DNA from 2 places in the Saccharopolyspora sp. MMCC62 genome. Region 1 is predicted to be linked to the other one. Evidence: riboswitches for the same ligand, from Rfam matches in the RefSeq annotation. Region 1 holds a riboswitch; the other holds the start of a gene.
What was found. A riboswitch is a leader RNA that binds a small molecule or an ion and turns the genes downstream of it on or off. The one in region 1 is predicted to bind cobalamin.
Positions count from the first base shown of each region.

Region 2: it holds a riboswitch for cobalamin, as region 1 does, so the genes downstream of both, cobN (cobaltochelatase subunit CobN) here and AC29IT_RS08730 (ribonucleoside-diphosphate reductase subunit alpha) in region 1, are expected to answer to the same signal.

Region 1 covers NZ_JBYKCM010000003.1:245,081-252,305, reverse strand. Annotated here, with positions in the region: gene AC29IT_RS08745 (DeoR/GlpR family DNA-binding transcription regulator) at 1-372, opposite strand, end outside; gene AC29IT_RS08740 (helix-turn-helix domain-containing protein) at 590-1,957, shown strand; gene AC29IT_RS08735 (bifunctional metallophosphatase/5'-nucleotidase) at 2,229-3,938, opposite strand; cobalamin riboswitch at 4,154-4,377, shown strand; gene AC29IT_RS08730 (ribonucleoside-diphosphate reductase subunit alpha) at 4,499-7,225, shown strand, end outside.
Region 2 covers NZ_JBYKCM010000011.1:92,362-99,586, reverse strand. Annotated here, with positions in the region: gene AC29IT_RS23970 (precorrin-8X methylmutase) at 1-337, opposite strand, end outside; gene cobG (precorrin-3B synthase) at 334-1,554, opposite strand; cobalamin riboswitch at 1,809-1,940, shown strand; gene cobN (cobaltochelatase subunit CobN) at 2,064-5,678, shown strand; gene AC29IT_RS23955 (hypothetical protein) at 5,752-6,072, opposite strand; gene AC29IT_RS23950 (MBL fold metallo-hydrolase) at 6,233-7,180, shown strand.

The sequences.
Region 1 (7,225 bases):
CGGCGAGTGCGTGACCACGGTCAGTTCTCGGTCCACGGGCAGGATGTTCGCCATCCGCGCGACCGTGGTGCCGGCGTCGAGCAGGATCGCGCCCTCCTCCGGCACCAGTTCCAGCGCCGCTTTCGCGATGCGGTTCTTCTCGGCGGTCATGACCGAGTCCCTGGCGGGCACGTTCGGTTCGAAGCCCAGCCGTTCCACCGGGATGGCGCCGCCGTGCACCCGGCGCAGCACGCCGCGGCGTTCCAGGACGGTCAGGTCGCGGCGCACCGTCTCGGTGGTCATGTCGAAGCGGGATGCGAGTGCCGCCACGTCGACCCGGCCTTCTTGCCTCGCCAGTTCCAGGATCGCCCAGTGCCGTTCTTCGGCGTACATCCGCGCCTCACTTCCCGCCCCGTGAAGTCCCCCGGTTCGGCGAGGCTACCGGCGACGATCACGGCGGCACAATGGCGCGATGTTGTTTCTTGACGTTTCGTGTGGCTTCGATTGGCATTCGGCGCAATGGCGGCCGGTTGCCGCCCGGCGCCGCTCCGATCCGGTGATCTTTTCACTCTCCGCACTCAATTGATCACTTTCAGTATACGGTGGCGAGGTGTCAACAGAGGACATTCCGCCGGCGGTCTGGCGGAGCGCGGAGGTCCGCGACGCCCTGGCGGTGCGCGACATCGGCACGGTCTACCGGGTGCTGCGCGAGCACGGCGTCTCGCAGAGCCGCATCGCCCAGCTCACCGGGCAGGCGCAGAGCGAGGTCAGCGACGTGCTCAACGGCCGGGCCGTGCGCAGCTACGAACTGCTCGCCCGGATCGCCACCGGTCTCGGGATACCGCGCGGCTGGATGGGCATGGCCGGGGAACCGGACCCGGCCACCGACGGCGCCGGCCGGCCCGTAGAAGAGGACGAGAAGGCGAAGCGCCGCCGCTTCCTGTCCTACGCGGGTTCCCTGGTGCTCGGCGCGGAGACCGACATCGCCGGTTCCGCCGACCTGTTCGCCGCCGAGCTGAGCCGGTTCGCCGACCTGCCCCCCACCCCGCCCGGCCGGGTCGGCAGCTCCGACGTCGCGGCGCTCGACGTGCTGATGAGCTCGCTGCGGCAGATAGACCAGCGCTACGGCGGCGTCGGCCAGTACGGCACGGTCGCGGCCGCCGCCCGGCGCGCGGAGCGGATGCTGGAGGCCTCGATGAGCGAGGCGGTGCGCACCGACCTGCTGGGCGCGCTGTGCAAGCTGCACGCCACCGCCGGCTGGACCGCGGTGGAGAACGGGCTGCTCGCCAGCGGGAATGCGCACTACGGTCGCGCGCTCGACTTCGGGCGGGACGGAGCGGATCCGCTGGCGATCGCGCGGACGCTGTACGCGGCGGGCCGCGCCGAGCTGGACTTCGGCGACCCGAACTCGGCGTTGAAGCTGTTCCAGCTGGGATCGATCCGCGCCGAGTCCTCACCGCTCGTGAGTTCGGTGCTGCAGCTGAACTCCGCGTGGGCCGCGGCGCACGCCGAACGCCCCGGTTCGGTGCGCCGGATGCTCGACCAGGGGCGCGCGCTGCACGCGGCCGCCGAGATCGAGGCCGACTACCCGATGTTCCGGTGGTTCGGGGAGGCGGACGTGCTGGGCATGACCGGCTCGGTGCAGCTGGCGATGGGTGAGCACGAATCCGCGGCGCTGCACCTGTCCCGCGCGGTGGCGGCCCGCGCGCCCGGCGAGGTGCGGTCCGCGTTGTTCGAGCTGGCGAGCCTGGCGGAGGCGAAGCTCGCGCTCGGCGACCACGCGTCGGCGGTGCGGCACGGGCGGCGCGCGGTGCTGCTCGCGGGCGGGGTGCGCAGCGCTCGGCTGCGCGGCAGGCTCGCGGGCCTGCGACGCCGCTGCGGGGAGCTGGCGGTGTCACGCAATTCGTGGCGGGACAGCGCGGAGGAGCTGGCACTGGGCATAGACGGAGTAATAGCCCCTAGACCGGTTCCTCGGTGAATCCCCGCTCCTGTTGCGTTGGGCTCGGGTGGCGGAACCTCAGCTGTTTCCTCGCTGCGGGATCGTTTTCACAGGTGGCTCCGCCACATGCGAAAACGCTGTCCTCGCGAGGGAACCGCTGAGAACCCGCGGCGGTGCCGGTGTCTTGGGTGGTCGCTGCTCAGCGGCTGCGCCGCTGACAAGAAAAGGCGGACGGCTCGGGCTCGTCGGCGGGTTTCCCTTGGTACGACCGGGTTCCCCGGCGGCGCGGGGTGCGCCGCCGGGGGCCGGGTCAGTCGGTCGCGGTGATGCGGTCCGGGGCGGGTGGCACCACGCCGGGGTTCGCCGCCAGGTAGCCGAGCAGGGCGTCCAGGTCCACGGGTCCGCCCGCGACGTCGGTGCCCTCGGTGAAGCCGGTGAACCCGTCCCCGCCACCGGCGAGGAAGTTGTTCACCGCCACCCGGTACTGCGCGGCCGGGTCGACGGGCGCGCCGTCGAGGGTGAGGCCGGAGACCTTCGAGCCGATCGGCGCGGACCGCGAGTACTGGTAGTGCAGCCCGGCCGACACCTGCAGCACGTTCTCGCCCTCGTCGCTCCACTGCTGTTCGAGCACGGCCTGCAGCTGCGCGCCGGTGAGCGTCATGGTCTGCATGGTGTTGCCGAACGGCTGCACGGCGAACGCCTCGCCGTAGGTGATGACGCCGTCTCCTTCGCCCGCCGGGGAGGAGGCGTGTGGCAGGTCGGCGCGCACCCCGCCCGGGTTGGTCAGCGCGAGCTGCGCCCCGGTGTCGCGGGTGGCGGCCAGCTGGGCGTCGGCGACGACGCTGCCGAGGCTGGATTCTCCGGACGGCGCCGGGGTTTTCAGCAGGTCGCCGGTGGCGGTGCCGACGGCGCGGTTCGCGATGGGCGCGGCCTTGGCGCGGGCCTCTTCGACGAGCGCGGCGGCTTCGGGGTCGGGTTCGACGTCGCGGGTGACGACCTCGTTGTGCGCGGTGCTCTGCTCCCGCACGACCTCGCGGGTGTGCCGGTCGACGCGCAGGTCCAGCACCGACAGCAGCCTGCCGTAGGAGGCGCCCTGCACGACGGGCCGCGGGGCGCCCGCCGGGTCGGTGACGGTGCAGTTGTACTGCTGGTGGCTGTGCGCGCTGAACACGGCGTCGACCTGCGGGGAGACGTTCTCGGCGATCTCGGTGGCGGGGCCGCCCGCGGCGACGTCGCAGGAGTTCGGGCCGCCGCCGGCGGCTTCGTCGCCCTGGTGCAGCAGCACGACCTGCGCCTTGATGCCGAAGCGCTCCAGCGCGTCGGAGGTGCGGTCGATGGCCTCGACCTCGTCGCCGAACCGCAGGCCGCGCACCGCTTCGGGGCTGACCACGTTCGGGAGGTCGTGCAGCGTCGCACCGATCACGCCGATCGGGACGCCGCCGGAGACCTGCACGGTGAACGGCATCAGCGCGGGAGCGCCGCCGTCCTCGAAGGTGACGTTGGCGCCGAGGTACGGGAAGCTCGCGCCGTCGAAGGAATCGCGGAACTCGCAACCGTCCTGCGGGTGGCAGCCGCCGGTCTGCAGCCGCTGGAGTTCCTGGTAGCCCTCGTCGAACTCGTGGTTGCCGACGACGTGGCCGCGGACGTCCTGCGAGTTGAGGAAGTCGACGGTGGGTTCGTCGTGGAACAGCGCGGAATTCACCGGCGAGGCGCCCACGCTGTCGCCGGCCGAGAAGACCAGCGAGTTCGGCACCTCGGCGCGCAGCCGCTGCAGGTGGGTGGCGAGGTAGGCGGCGCCGCCGGCTTCGACGGTCCGGCCGTCGTCGAGCTCGACCGTCCCGGAGGACCCGGTGGGCGGTTCGAGGTTGCCGTGCAGGTCGTTGAAGGTGATCAGCCGGACGTCGGTGGTCGCGGGCGGGTCCTGCGGTGCGGCGCCTGCGGTCGCCCCGGTGGCAGTGGCGGCGGTGGCGAGTGCGGTGGCGGCGACGGCGAGTCCGCGTCGCACGCGGTGGGCACGCATGGTTCGGTCTTCCTCCCAGGTGGTGATCTCGGGAGGCAGTCTGCCCGGCGCCGCCGACGACCACCACCGAATCCGCGTCACACCCCTCGTGCGAACTCCGCCGGGTGCGGGCAGGATGCGTCCCGGGCGTGCGCGAGCCGCTACCGAACGCGTCCGCCATCGACACCGCCACGCCGATGATGATGGGGTCCGGATCACCGTCGAACCCAAGATGTAGTGTGGCGCCCGCTGATGGTTCGCCGGTCCGACCGGCGTGACAACAGGGAACCCGGTGCGAGTCCGGGACTGCCCCGCAGCGGTGAACGGGAACGACCGCCGTCACCACCTCCCGGTGGTGCAGCACTGGACGCTCGGCGTCCGGGAAGCGACGGCCAGTAGGTCCGGTGTCGAGCACCGGTCGCCCGTGAGTCCGAAGACCTGCCATCGGTGCGCGCACGAGGGGTGCGCGCCGTCCGGGACCTCGCGGGAGGGTTGCGGGACGAGCGGTGCCGTGCGCGCCGCGGTCCTGGCGCGTTCCGAGGAGTTCCGGGCAGGTGTCCGAGCTTGCGAGGAGAGAGCCAGTGACCGAGTCCACGACCCGGCCGTCAGCAGCGACCGCGGTGGTACCGGCAGGAGTGCGGGTGCTGCGGCGCGACGGGACCGTTTCCGGTTGGGACGAAACGAAGATCTCCGTGGCGTTGACCAAGGCGTTCCTGGCGGCCGAGGGGGATTCGGCCGCATCGTCGTCGCGGTTGCACCAGATCGTCGCGGAGTTGACGGAGCAGGCGGCGCAGGGCGTGCTGCGCCACGCGGGCACCGAGGGCCTGGTGCACATCGAGCAGATCCAGGACATGGTGGAGCTGGCGCTGATGCGCGGCGGGCACCACGGCGTCGCCCGCGCCTACGTGCTCTACCGGGAGGAGCACGCGCAGGCCCGCGAGGCCGAGGTGGCTCCCGCCGAGGACGCCGCTCCCCGCCTGGAGATGACCGCGCCGGACGGCACCCGGGTGCCGCTGGACTGGGAGCGGGTGTCGACCGTCGTCGAGCAGGCCTGCGAGGGCTTGGACGACGTGCGGGCCGACCAGGTGCTGCGGGAGGTGCGGCGCAACGTCTACGACGGCATCAGCTCGGCGGAGCTGGCCGAGTCGCTGACGATGGCGGCGCGCACCTTCGTGGAGGCGGAGCCGAACTACTCGCTGGTGACGTCGCGGCTGCTGCTGGACAAGCTGCGCCGCGAGGCGCTGAGCTTCGTCGCGGGCGAGCCGACCGAGGCCGACCAGGTGCAGATGCGGGACCGCTACGCCGGTTACTTCGCCGACTACGTGCGGCGCGGCATCGAGCTGGAGCAGCTGGACCCGGAGCTGGCCCGCTTCGACCTGGAGCGGCTGGGCGCGGCGCTGGACGCCGATCGGGACATCGCGTTCGGCTTCCTCGGGTTGCAGACGCTCTACGACCGGTACCTGCTGCACGAGAACGGGGTGCGGTTCGAGCTGCCGCAGGCGTTCTTCATGCGGGTCGCGATGGGCGTGGCGCTGCGCGAGGACGACCGGGAGGCGCGGGCGATCGAGTTCTACGACCTGATCTCCTCGTTCGACTTCATGTGCTCGACGCCGACGCTGTTCAACGCGGGCACCACCCGCCCGCAGCTGTCGTCCTGCTTCCTGACCACCGTGGACGACGACCTGCACGGGATCTTCCACGGGATCAGCAACAACGCGCTGCTGTCGAAGTACGCGGGCGGGCTCGGCAACGACTGGACCCCGGTCCGCGGCACCGGCGCGCACATCAAGGGGACGAACGGTTCCTCGCAGGGCGTGGTGCCGTTCCTGAAGATCGCCAACGACACGGCGGTCGCGGTGAACCAGGGCGGCAAGCGCAAGGGCGCGGTGTGCGCGTACCTGGAGACCTGGCACGTGGACATCGAGGAGTTCCTCGACCTGCGCAAGAACACCGGCGACGACCGGCGCCGCACGCACGACATGAACACGGCGAACTGGGTGCCGGACGAGTTCCTGCGCCGGGTCGAGGCCGACGAGCCGTGGACCCTGTTCTCCCCGGACGAGGTGCCGGACCTGCACGACCTGTACGGCACCGCGTTCGCGCAGCGCTACCGGGAGTACGAGGCGGCCGCGGAGCGCGGTGAGCTGAAGGTGTTCCGCCAGGTCCGCGCGGTGGACCTGTGGCGCCGGATGCTGACGATGCTGTTCGAGACCGGGCACCCGTGGATCACGTTCAAGGACCCGTGCAACCTGCGCTCGCCGCAGCAGCACGCGGGCGTGGTGCACTCCTCGAACCTGTGCACCGAGATCACGCTGAACACCAGCGCCGACGAGGTCGCGGTGTGCAACCTCGGTTCGATCAACCTGGCGCGGCACGTCACGGCCGAGGGCCTGGACGTGGAGCGGCTGCGGCGCACCACCCGCACGGCGGTGCGGATGCTGGACAACGTCATCGACGTGAACTTCTACACGATCCCGGAGGCGCGGGCCTCGAACCTGCGGCACCGCCCGGTGGGCCTGGGCCTGATGGGCTTCTCGGACGCGCTGTTCGCGCAGCGCATCCCGATGTCCTCGCAGGCCGCGGTGGAGTTCGCGGACCTGAGCATGGAGCACATCAGCTTCCACGCGATCACCGCGTCCTCCGAGCTGGCGGCCGAGCGCGGGCGCTACGAGTCGTTCGAGGGTTCGCTGTGGAGCCGCGGCGTGCTGCCGATCGATTCGCTGGAGCTGCTGGCGCAGGCCCGCGAGACCGGCGTCGACCTGGATCGTTCGTCCACTCTGGACTGGGACGGGCTGCGGGAGCAGGTCCGCGCGAACGGCATGCGCAACTCGAACGTGCTGGCCATCGCCCCGACGGCGACGATCTCGAACATCTGCGGCGTCGGCCAGTCCATCGAGCCGCTGTACCGGAACCTGTACGTGAAGTCGAACATGTCGGGCGACTTCACCGTGCTCAACGCCGACCTGGTGCGGGACCTCAAGGCCGCGGGCGTGTGGGACGAGGCGATGGTGCAGGACCTGAAGTACTTCGACGGCGACCTGGCTCCGATCGACCGGGTGCCCGCCGAGCTGAAGTCGTTGTACGCCACCGCGTTCGAGATCGAGCCGCACTGGCTGGTGGAGGCCGCGTCCCGCCGCCAGAAGTGGATCGACCAGGCGCAGTCGCTGAACCTGTACATGGCGGCGCCGAGCGGCCGCAAGCTCGACGAGCTGTACCGGCTGGCGTGGCGCAAGGGCCTCAAGACCACCTACTACCTGCGGTCCAGCAGTGCGACGCACGTGGAGAAGTCCACGCTGCGCGGCACCGAC
Region 2 (7,225 bases), on a different contig from region 1:
CGGGAACGCGCTCGTCGCCGAGGGTGCAGACGATGTCGTTGTCGGCGGGCAGCCTGCGCCGGGTGACGCCCGCGGCGACCATCGCGGCGTCGCAGAACACCGGCGCGCCACCGCGCAGCGCCTCGCGGGCGGCGAGCACCGCGCGCGGCGACCAGGCGATGTCGCGGGCCAGGTCCACCATGCCGCAGGCGTGGATCATGCGGACGGCGACCTGGGCGACCTCCGGTGGCATGCCGTCGAGTTCCGCTTCGGCGCGGATCGTGGCGAACGAGCGGCGGTAGATCTCCGCTCCGTCGCGCACGTACTCGTAGCCGCCGGTGCTGTCTGCGGTGTTCACACTGCCCTCCGTGCCGCGTCGAGCGCGGCGGACGTCTCGCCGGCGGGGCGCCCGCCGACCTCGTAGCCGGCCTCGGTGGCCAGCACTTCCACTCCTGGTCCGGCCGGTCGGCCGCAGCGGCGCGCGCAGCCCGCCCAGTGCACCGGCAGCGGGCCGGGCCGGGTGGTGCGCCGCGCGTCGGCGCGCACGTCGGCGAGGGACTTCGCGCAGCCGGGGCTGCCGGTGCAGGCGGTCACCCCGGCCAGCGGCGCGCCCGGGTCGGTGAGGAACCCGGCGGCGTCCAGCTCGGCGAGCCTGCGCGGTGCCTCGGCCGCGGGGACGTCGGTGAGCAGCAGCGCGCGCCACGGCGTGAGCCGCAGCGGGTGCGGTGCGGCGGTCCGGGCGGCGATCTCCTCGGTCTGCGTAGCGAGCACCGCGATCTGCCCGGCGTCCAGCCGTCCCAGCGGCGCGCCGAGGGCGAGATCGACCCGGTCGTCGGCGCGGGCCAGCACGCCGAGCTCCGCGTGCGTGCGCACCGGATCACCGGGCGCGACCGCGGTTTCCGCCGCCATGCAGGAGAATTCCGCCCGGATGCGGGCGGCGATCCGCTCGGCGCCACCGGGCAGTTCCGCCAGCCGCCAGCTCTCCGCGCCCAGCCGGCCCCGTTCCGCGAGGAACGCGGCGGCCGCGAGCACCGCGGCGCGGGCCGCGTCGGCCGCGGACACCCGCAGCCCGAGGTCGGCCCCGGCGAGCAGCACCGCCACCGCGCCGTCCGCGGGGTGCAGCGCGACGTCCGCGCCCAGCGCGGTCACCTCGCCGCCGCCGTCGTCCGCGGTGAACAGGAACCGCCCGGGCAGCTCCGCCAGCTCCGGGTCGGCGCGCAGCCCCTCGTCCAGCGCCACCGCCACCGCGCGCACGTCCAGCGCGGCCGGGCGGGTGCGCGGCGAGGCGACGACGTTGCGCACCCGCTCGTGCGTCGGCGACGGCAGCAGACCGGCCGCGCCGAGCAGCTCCGCGAACTCCGGCACCGCCGCCGCGGACAGCCCGCGGACCTGGATGTTCGCCCGCGAGGTGAGTTCCCAGCCGCCGTCACCCAGCGCGGCCGCGGTCGCCAGCGCCCGCACCTGCCGCGCCGCGAGCCGCCCGCCGGGCACCCGCACGCGGGCCAGTCCCCCGTCAGCGGCCTCGTGCACCCGCAGCGCGCCGGGGCACGCGTCGGGTCCGGCTCGTCGCGGCACGCTCGTCCCCGCTCTCGTCGATCATGGTCTGGTCCGGAACTCGCAGCGCACGACGCCGCTGTCCGGGGTGCGCGGACTCGGGGGCGCACCGGCGACCGTCGATACTACGTCCCGCCCGGATCACGTCCGCAAAACGCGATGCGCCTCACCGGACGGCCGGACGCGTCGAGTGCGGGATCTCTCGCGCGACCGCACGACCGGCCACTTGACGAACGATCGCCCCGTTGCGGAGAGTTGTCGGCGGCGACGTGCGGAGGAAGCCGGTGCGAGTCCGGCGCGGTCCCGCCACTGTCACCGGGGAGCGAACTCCGAGTACGAGGCCACTGCCCGCGCGCCGCGCGGGTGGGAAGGCACGGGGCGAGCGGCGATCCGGGAGCCAGGACACTCCGGCGCCGCCACCGCCCGGTGCGACACCGGGTGCCGACGACTCCGGGGCGAGGACCCCGAGGAAGGTTGACCATGCGTCCTGCCCGCACGCCCGCGTCCCTGCTCAGCCGGGAGCGTGCCGCATGATCCTGCTGCTGTCCACATCGGACACCGATCTGCTCAGCGCACGCGCCAGCGGTGCGGACTTCCGCCTCGGCAACCCGGCGCGGCTCGGCGTGGACGACCTGCCGCCGCTGCTGGAGGGCGCCGACCTCGTCGTGGTGCGGCTGCTCGGCGGCCGCCGCGCGTGGGAGGAGGGCTTGGACTCGCTGCTCGCCGGACCGCGCCCGGTCGTGGTGCTCGGCGGTGAGCAGGCCCCGGACGCGGAGCTGATGGAGTGCTCCACGGTGCCGGGCGGCGTCTGCTCGCAGGCGCACGGCTACCTCGCGCAGGGCGGGCCGGAGAACCTGACGCAGCTGTTCAACTTCCTGTCCGACACGGTGCTGCTCACCGGCCACGGCTTCGAACCGCCGGTGGAGACGCCGAAGTGGGGCCTGCTGGAGCGGACCCCGCGCCGGACCGAAGGCCCGAAGGTCGCGGTGCTCTACTACCGCGCGCACCACATGGCGGGCAACACCGCGTTCGCGCACGCCCTCTCCGACGCCATCGAGGACGCGGGCGGCCAGGCGCTGCCGGTGTTCTGCGCGTCGCTGCGCGCCCCCGAACCGGGCCTGCTGGACACGTTGCGCGAGGCGGACGCGCTGATCGTGACGGTGCTGGCCGCGGGCGGCACGAAGCCCGCGACCGCCTCCGCCGGTGGCGACGACGAGGCGTGGGACGTGGGCGCGCTCGCCGCGCTGGACGTGCCGATCTTGCAGGGCCTCACCCTGACCTCCAGCCGCGAGGCGTGGGAGGACAACGACGAAGGCCTGTCCCCGCTGGACATGGCCACCCAGGTCGCGGTGCCCGAGTTCGACGGCCGCCTGATCACGGTGCCGTTCTCGTTCAAGGAGAACGACGCCGAAGGCCTCCCGGTGTACGTCGCCGACCCGGAGCGCGCGGCCCGCGTCGCCGGGATCGCGGTGAAGCACGCGCGGCTGCGGCACGTGCCCGCCGCGGACAAGCGCCTGGTGCTGATGCTGTCGGCGTACCCGACGAAGCACTCCCGGATCGGCAACGCCGTCGGCCTGGACACCCCGGCGAGCGCGGTGGGCCTGCTCCAGCGGCTGCGCGAGGCCGGCTACGACATCGGCCCGGTGGACGGCCCGGACGCGCTGCCCGGCGTGGCCGCGCAGGACGGCGACGCGCTGGTGCACGCGCTGATCGCCGCTGGTGGCCAGGACCCGGACTGGTTGACCGAGGAGCAGCTGTCCGGCAACCCGGTGCGCATCCCCGCGAAGCGCTACGCCGACTGGTTCGCGACGCTGCCGCAGGACCTGCGGGAGAGCATCGAGCAGCACTGGGGTCCGCCGCCGGGCGAGCAGTTCGTGGACCGCTCGCACGACCCGGACGGCGAGATCGTGGTGGCCGCGCTGCGCGCCGGGAACGTCGTCGTCGTGGTGCAGCCGCCGCGCGGGTTCGGCGAGAACCCGATCGCGATCTACCACGACCCGGACCTGCCGCCGAGCCACCACTACCTGGCCGCCTACCGCTGGATGACCGACGAGTTCGGCGCGCACGCGATGGTGCACCTCGGCAAGCACGGCAACCTGGAGTGGCTGCCCGGCAAGACCGCGGGCATGTCGGCGTCCTGCGCACCGGACGCGGCGCTGGCGGACCTGCCGCTGGTGTACCCGTTCCTGGTCAACGACCCGGGCGAGGGCACCCAGGCGAAGCGTCGGGTGCACGCGACGCTGGTGGACCACCTGGTGCCGCCGATGGCGCGCGCGGAGAGCTACGGCGACATCGCGAAGCTGGAGCAGCTGCTCGACGAGCACGCGCAGATCTCGGCGATGGACCCGGCGAAGCTGCCCGCGATCCGCAGCCAGATCTGGACGTTGATGCAGGCCGCGAAGCTGGACCACGACCTCGGCCTGGACGAGCGCCCGCACGAGGCCGAGTTCGACGACATGCTGCTGCACGTCGACGGCTGGCTGTGCGAGATCAAGGACGCGCAGATCCGCGACGGCCTGCACGTCCTGGGTGCCGCCCCGACCGGGGAGGCGCGGGTGAACCTGGTGCTGGCGATGCTGCGCGCCCGGCAGGTGTGGGGCGGGCAGAGCGGCGCGCTGCCCGGCCTGCGCGAGGCACTGGGCATGGCGGAGGACGGCAGCGTCGCCCGCGGCACCGTGGACGACGTGGAGACCTCCGCGCACGCCCTCGTCGCGGGCATGGAGGAACGCGGCTGGGAGCTCGGCGCCGTCGTCGAGGTGTGCCGCTCGGTGCTGGGCGACGCGCCGGACGACGTGGTGCGGGTGCTGGAGTTCGCCGTCACCGAGGTGGTCCCGCGGCTGGACGCCACCACCGACGAGATGACCGCGACGCTGCACGCCCTCGACGGCGGCTACGTGCCCGCGGGCCCGAGCGGTTCCCCGCTGCGCGGCCTGATCAACGTGCTGCCGACGGGCCGGAACTTCTACTCGGTGGACCCGAAGGCGGTGCCGAGCAGGCTCGCCTGGGAGACCGGGCACGCCATCGCCGATTCGCTGATCGAGCGCTACCTCGCCGACACCGGCGAGTACCCGCGCTCGGTGGGCCTGTCCGTGTGGGGCACCTCCGCGATGCGGACCTCCGGCGACGACATCGCGGAAGTCCTGGCGCTGATGGGCGTGCGGCCCACCTGGGACGAGGCGTCGCGGCGCGTCAACGGGCTCGACGTGATCCCGCTGGAGGAGCTGGGCCGCCCGCGGGTGGACGTGACGGTGCGGATCAGCGGGTTCTTCCGCGACGCGTTCCCGCACGTGGTGACGCTGCTCGACGACGCGGTCCGCAAGGTCGCCGCGCTCGACGAGCCGGACGAGCAGAACTTCGTGCGCGCCCACGCGCAGGCCGACCTGGCCGGGCACGGCGACGAACGCCGCGCCACCATGCGCATCTTCGGTTCGAAGCCCGGCGCCTACGGGGCCGGTCTGCTGCCGCTGATGGACAGCAAGAACTGGCGCGACGACACCGACCTCGCCGAGGTGTACGCGGTGTGGGGCGGCTACGCCTACGGCCGCGGCCTGGAGGGCACCGAGGCGCGCGGCGACATGGAATCCGCCTACAAGCGGATCTCGGTGGCGGCGAAGAACGTCGACACCCGCGAGCACGACATCGCCGACTCCGACGACTACTTCCAGTACCACGGCGGCATGATCGCCACGGTGCGCGCGCTGACCGGCAAGGCGCCGGCGGCCTACATCGGCGACAGCAGCCGCCCGGACGCCATCCGGACCCGCTCGCTGACCGAGGAGACCTCGCGGGTGTTCCGCGCCCGCGTCGTCAACCCGCGCTGGCTCGCCGCGATGCGCAAGCACGGCTACAAGGGCGCGTTCGAACTGGCCGCCACCGTGGACTACCTGTTCGGCTACGACGCCACGACCGGTGTGGTCGGCGACTGGATGTACGAGAAGCTCGCCGAGACCTACGTGCTGGACGAGGAGAACCAGAAGTTCCTCACCGAGTCCAACCCGTGGGCGCTGCACGGCATCGCGGAACGCCTGCTGGAGGCGGCGAACCGGAACATGTGGGAGTCCCCGAACCCGGAGACGATCACCGCCCTGCACGAGATCTACCTCCAGACCGAAGGCGACCTGGAGGACGGGCCGCAGGGGTCCTGACCTCTCCCCATCGAGGACGGAACGGCCCGCCCGACCGGACGGTCGGGCGGGCCGTTCCGCGCGGGCGATCGGGTCAGCTCTGGCCGATGCCCGAGCCGCCGCCGCTGTCGCCGATGCCGGAGCCGCCGTCACCGCTGTCGCCGATGCCCGACCCGCCATCGCCGCTGTCGCCGATGCCGCCGTCGCCCTGCGCCAGGGCGATCGTGCCCACCCCGCCCGAGCCGGGCACGGTGCCGTCGCTGGTACCGCCGGAACCGGGCGTGGTCTCGTCGGCGTCGCCATTGCCGGGGACGGTCTGGTCCGGCGGCGGGTCCGCCGCCAGCGCCACCGCCGGGGCCGCCACCGCGACACCGCCCGCCAGCACCAGCGCACCGAGGAACTTCTTCACCTGCACGACACGGCCTCCTCACCTGTCCAGGAACTCGGAGCGTAGAGCCGCACGGCGGGTGGTCGGCCGATCTCCGCGCGCGACGGGTATGACTGCGGCCTTCCCCCCACGAACCCGCCCGGAGACGGGTCGAGACGGACTCGGGCCGCCGGTGCACACTGCTCGCATGCACACGAACGACGCGCAGCCCCGCCTCGAACCGCTCGCCGACGGGGTGTGGGCGTGGGTGCAGCCGGACGGGACCTGGTGGGTGAACAACGCCGGGGTGATCTCGGGGGACGACGGGTTGCTCGTCGTCGATACCTGCGCCACCGAGCAGCGCACCCGCCGGTTCCTGGACGCGATCGCCCGCACCGCACCGGATTCGCCGATCCGGTGGGCGGTGAACACCCACGAGCACGGCGACCACTCCTACGGCAACTCGCTGCTGCCCACCGAGACCGTCCTGTTCGGACACGAGCACATGCGGGCCGCACTCGCCGCCGACCCGATGATCGACGGTTGCCCGCCGTTCTGGTCGCCCGTCCCGGACTGGGGGGACGTGGTGCGGCGCGTGCCGTCGGTGACCTTCCGGTCCGAGCTGTCGCTGCACGTCGGCGGGCGCACCGTCGAGCTGCGGCATCCCGGCCACTCCGCGCACACCGGCGGTGACGTGGTGGCCTGGCTGCCGGAGGAACGCGTCCTGTTCAGCGGTGACCTGCTGTTCCACGGCCTCACGCCGCTGGTGTTCATGGGTTCGCCCGCGGGCGCGGCGCGGGCGCTGGACTGGATCGCCGAGTTCGAGCCGCGACGCGTGGTGCCCGGGCACGGGCCGGTGATCGAGGCCGCGGACCTGCCCGCGGTGCTCGCCGCGCACGAGCGCTACTACCGGCTGGTCCTGGAGCTCGCGGAAGCCGGGGTGGCCGCCGGAACCCCGCCGCTGCAGGCCGCGCGGGAAGCGGACCTGGGCGAGTTCGCGGGCTGGGCCGATTCCGAGCGCATCGTGGCGAACCTGCACCGCGCCTACGCCGACCTGACCGGCACCGCCCCCGACATCGCCGCCGCCCTCCGCGAATCCGTGGACTGGCGCGGCGGTCTGATGGAGACCTCCGTCAACGACGCCCCCGCGGGCTGAGGCCGATCCGCTGCCGCGCAACGGGATTCGCCGCGGCGGCGGGCG